One region of the Alteromonas sp. ABH4_457 genome, then DNA from elsewhere that is predicted to be linked to it. Evidence: riboswitches for the same ligand, from Rfam matches in the RefSeq annotation. Region 1 holds a riboswitch; the other holds the start of a gene.
The links. Region 1 has a riboswitch for thiamine pyrophosphate ahead of thiC (phosphomethylpyrimidine synthase ThiC). Riboswitches for the same ligand answer to the same signal wherever they lie in the genome.
Positions count from the first base shown of each region.

Region 2: it holds a riboswitch for thiamine pyrophosphate, as region 1 does, so the genes downstream of both, ACXAGR_RS14325 (TonB-dependent receptor) here and thiC (phosphomethylpyrimidine synthase ThiC) in region 1, are expected to answer to the same signal.

Region 1 covers NZ_JBSWXN010000003.1:184,460-186,918, reverse strand. The annotation lists gene thiC (phosphomethylpyrimidine synthase ThiC) at 1-1,351, opposite strand, end outside; TPP riboswitch at 1,446-1,559, opposite strand; gene ACXAGR_RS07340 (FeoA family protein) at 1,761-1,994, shown strand; gene feoB (ferrous iron transporter B) at 2,039-2,459, shown strand, end outside.
Region 2 covers NZ_JBSWXN010000005.1:345,973-348,431, reverse strand. The annotation lists gene ACXAGR_RS14325 (TonB-dependent receptor) at 1-1,528, opposite strand, end outside; TPP riboswitch at 1,586-1,688, opposite strand; gene ACXAGR_RS14320 (hypothetical protein) at 1,812-2,459, opposite strand, start outside.

The sequences.
Region 1 (2,459 bases):
ACGGTGCGCCATGACAATGAGATAACTGCTCATCCATGTTTTCCTTAATCAGATGCATGGGCACGTGGCCAGGACCTTCTATCATCACCTGAACGTCATATTCCCACGCGATAGCTGTGAGTTCGCCTAAGGTGCGCAGTTCGGCAAATTGTGCTTCATCGTTGGCGTCGGCAACAGAACCCGGGCGCAGACCGTCACCCAGTGACAGGCTTACGTCATATTGAGCGCAGATTTCACAGATTTCGCGGAAATGTTCATACAGAAAACTTTCCTGATGATGATACAAACACCATTTCGCCATAATGGCTCCACCACGGGACACGATACCCGTAACGCGCTTAGCGGTTAACGGTACAAAGGGTAAGCGCACGCCGGCATGGATAGTAAAATAATCCACCCCTTGCTCCGCCTGTTCAATCAGGGTGTCACGAAAAACCGGCCAGTCGAGATCTTCAGCGACGCCATTGACCTTTTCCAGCGCCTGATAAATGGGCACTGTGCCAATGGGGACCGGGCTGTTACGCAGTAACCATTCACGGGTTTCGTGAATATTGCGGCCGGTGGATAAATCCATGATGGTGTCAGCGCCCCAGCGTGTGGCCCAGACCAGCTTTTCCACTTCCTCTTCAATGGACGAGGTCACCGCGGAATTACCGATGTTGGCATTCACTTTGACCAGGAAGTTTCGTCCGATAATCATCGGCTCAGCTTCAGGGTGGTTGATGTTGGCCGGAATAATCGCCCGGCCTTCTACGACTTCACGGCGCACGAACTCGCCGGTGATTTCCGGTGGTATGTTTGCGCCGAAGGCTTCTCCTTTGTGCTGCTGGTTCAACAGTTCATTTTTGATCGCAGCGCGACCCATATTTTCGCGGATAGCGATGTATTCCATTTCCGGCGTCACCATGCCCAGGCGGGCATAGTGCAGTTGCGTTACTACCTTGCCGGAAACAGCTTTACGGATGGTATTTTTCGCCTTAAAACGAATGGATTCTGAGGTGATGTCTGCATCCCGCGCCTGCGTATAGGATGATTCAGATGCGGCAATGGCTTGCGTATCGCTTCGTGCGTTAATCCACTCAGCGCGGCAATGCGGAATGCCTCTGGTCACATCGACTTCACAGGCCGGGTCGCCAAATACACCGGAGGCGTCGTATACGGGAATATCCGGATTGATTTCTTCTTCCTGTTCGCTGATGCGGGTAGGAGACTGGGCAATCATCCGCATGGGCACACGAATGGACGGGACAGATCCTTCCTCGTACTGGCGGAAAGAATTAGGAAAAGCTTCACCTTTCAGTGATTGTATAAATGTTTGTGCCTGCTGGCGTTTCTCGCGTCGTGTTGACATAGCATTTGTTCCTTTACGGGTGATAAATGCTTGTCAGGAGTGAGTATACAAGGGCAACACCGGCAAACAGACGGTCGTCTGTTGTGATGGTGGAACGGTGTTGCTGCTTGTTCCCTTCGCAGGTATTAGCCTGATCAGGTTCTACGGATCCCGCAATGCGGTCTCAGCTTGCTTTCATGTGAAAGACGAAGCACTCCGACAAGTTCTGTTTTTACTATAATCATGGATTAGAAAAGAAAACAAGCTTTGTCTTAACGACAGAGTTGGGGCTTTCAACGTTGCAACGCAGAAAGCATCTGGTTCATATCTCCACTTTCTTGTACTCTTCCAACAGATTTTCAGGTCCGGAGCACCGGATTTTGCTGTTCGGTAAAGAACAGGCAAACAGCACTTACTACAGAGACATCCTATGACGTTGTGGGAACTTACTACCAAACAGCAGGCGTTAATCAGCTCGGTTAATTCAGACCTGGCTGAGAATGTGAAAGAGCGGCTTTCTGAAATGGGCATTCAAGTTGGCAGAGATATTCAGTGTGTCAGAAAAGGCCCGCTGGGTGGGCCAATCGTGATGCAACTGGGTGGCAGTGTGTTTGCTATCGAAGAAAATCTCGCCGCACAAATCGAAGTTGAAGTGCGTAACTAACGCTCACTTTTCCGCTGTCGCCAGTAACAGGATACCTCTTTTTCATGCAACGCATTTTAATGGTCGGAAAGCCCAATTCCGGTAAGAGTCTTTTATTCAATCAATTAACCGGTCTGCGACAAAAAGTCGCTAATTATCCCGGTGTTACCGTGGAAGTTAAACGGGGTCAATGTCAGGATTTTGAAGTGGTGGACTTGCCCGGCACTTATACGCTTCGTGGCCTGAGCCGTGATGAAGAAATCGCAATTAAAGAAATCACCACATCTGTAGAACGTGACGATACTTCTCTGGTGGTTTGTGTACTTGATGCCACCCGTTTAGAGCGCAGTTTAGTGCTGGGTCTGCAGGTGCAGAAACTGGCAAAGGCCAACAATAAAGCTGTACTCTTTGCCCTCAACTTCATCGACGAAGTCAGCAGGATCGGCGAAGATATCGATACAGAGGCGCTGAGTAAAGATTTGGGCA
Region 2 (2,459 bases), on a different contig from region 1:
CACGTTCCTGAACATCAAAATCGCTGATTTGGGTATCTTCCCTTTCCATGAAGAAAACTGCTGCGCGGGCTGTCAATTCAGGAACAAACAATTTGCCTTTGTAGCCTGCCTCATAGTTCCAGTTGTATTCCGCATCAAAGAAGCGGCGCTCGCGGCTAACCTGCTCATCATAGTTAATGCCGGCACCTTTGTAGCCTCTGGATACGCTGGCATACAGGTAGTCCCCTCCCATATCCCAGGTCAGTGCCAGTTTGCCGCCGGTCATGGTCGTGTCATCGTCGTACACAACCTGCGCATTATCAGCATAATCATAGGCATAATTTTCAACACGCAGCGCGGACGTCAGCAATAAAGACGGAGTCAGCTGTGTATCAAGCTGACCGTAAACCGCTGTTGTCTGCGGTTCGAAAGTACTGATAAAGTCGCCGTCAGCATAAGTATACTGACGCAGTAAATCCTGTTCACTCTGATTGATGCGGCCGCCGATAACCCAGGTCGTGGTGTCATTGAAGATTTTTTTATCTTCTGCAGAAGTAAAACGCACCTCGGCAGATTGTTGGGAAACATCCCGGTAATATGCATCAAAGGACGTATAGCCCCAGGGGTGGAAACCGGTGTAGGTCCAGTCTTCGTCGTAGCCGTAAGCGATATCATGACCGGCCATAGTCGCAATGATTTCCAGCAAACCTCCGGCAGTTTCATGATTGATATGTGCACTGACCGCTTTAGTTTCCTGCTCATCAAACCCGGGTTCATCCGACAAGGTGTGACGGTTGTTATCCAGTGAGAAAGCATCGTAACCGTTATTGATATCGTACCAGCGGAAATCCACCGCAACGGATGTTTTGTCAGTCACATCCCACAGTGTTCCCAGCCTTACTGCATTCTCATGAATCCCGTTGGTATCGTCGGCACCCAAAAAGTCATTTTCAATAAAACCGTCACTGCTGTTGTGCACAAATGCTGCACGCCAGGCCAGAGAATCAGACGCTTGTCCGCCATGGGCACCTTCAGCGCGGAAGAAAGATGTGTTTCCCACAGACAATTCAAAATGACTGTCACTCTCTTCTGAGGGGGCATTGCTGACAATCTTAACCGCACCAGCCATGGCACCGGTTCCGAAGACTGTCGCCTGCGGTCCCCGGTAAACTTCTACCTGCTGTGTATCAAAAAGTACACCTGCTGCAGCAAGACCGGAGAAATCAAAATCGTCGACCAGGAAACTGACTGAAGGATTAATCGGTTCAGCAAACTGGCTGCGCTCACCAATCCCCCGGATCTGAATAAAACGTCCGCGGGATGCGCCGGCCGCAAAATTAACATTCGGCGCAATACTTAATACATTGTCGATATAGGTAGCCTGACGGCTGTCCAGGCGGTTGCCTGATAACACAGAAGCGCTGGCACTGAGTTGATCGAGAGTCGCTGTGCGGAAATCACCGCTGACGGTAATACGTTCGATGTCTGCTGTGTCATCAGCAAAAGCAGGCAGTGCAAGTAGTGCGAGAAGGATTGCGTTTTTTTTCATTAGGATCTCTTTAATCATCAAAAAGATCCGGCTTTACGGCAGGTATTGAGGTTTTCAGATTGCTTTTATCACCATCCCTACGCCGGTATTATCCGGATCAGGTTTAAGGGTTCCCATGGAATGGATCTCAGCCGTAAAGACGGCACCCCTTGGCCTAATGCTTATTACGGAGTCCGCAAATTAAGCGAGGGCAGTCTAACAACTTCAGTGACTTAGTCAAGTTGCCGGCAGCCCCGAAAAAGCAATAAAAAAGCCCGCGATGTGACGTGGCGGGCAATGAAGGTCAGGCGACCTTCTGATTCTGGCGTCTTGTGCGCCATCCCATAAACCCTATTCCCAGAAGGATCAGTGACATGGCGGTTGGCTCACTGACTTCTGTAATAGAGGCATTCCGGAAGCGAACCTTCATATCTCCGCAACCACTGGCTGCATCACAATCGTTAATGAATACGATGTCGGTAATAAGTCCTGACATGTAATCATCCAGAGTAATAGAGAAGGTCTCCCAGGCTGGTTCGCTGGTATAAGTAAAGTCATCCAGACCGAAATTCTGTGTGCCACCCAGAGCAAACGTGCGGCTGGCATCGTTATTCTGTTCACCGGCAGAGAAATCTGCCAGCCAGATCCCGCCAATCTCAGAGTAAGGGTTTGCATTAGTATTGTTGTTGCCCGGGGTCATACGAAATTCAAATGACAACAAAATATCTGAAGCAGAATTGTCTAAATCCAGGCTCTGGATCCCGAAAGCATCATCCAGGTTTAGTGTGAACCAGCTGTTTTCACGCAGGTTCAGTACGCTGCCATTATTTGTCCAGGTTCCGTAGTTAGACGAGCCACTTTGTTGGTGTGCAGTCAAAGTCTGGGCAGCGAAGTCAATATCGTAGCTGCTGATAATGTTGGCGTTAGCCGTGAATGCCGCACAGAAGCCGGT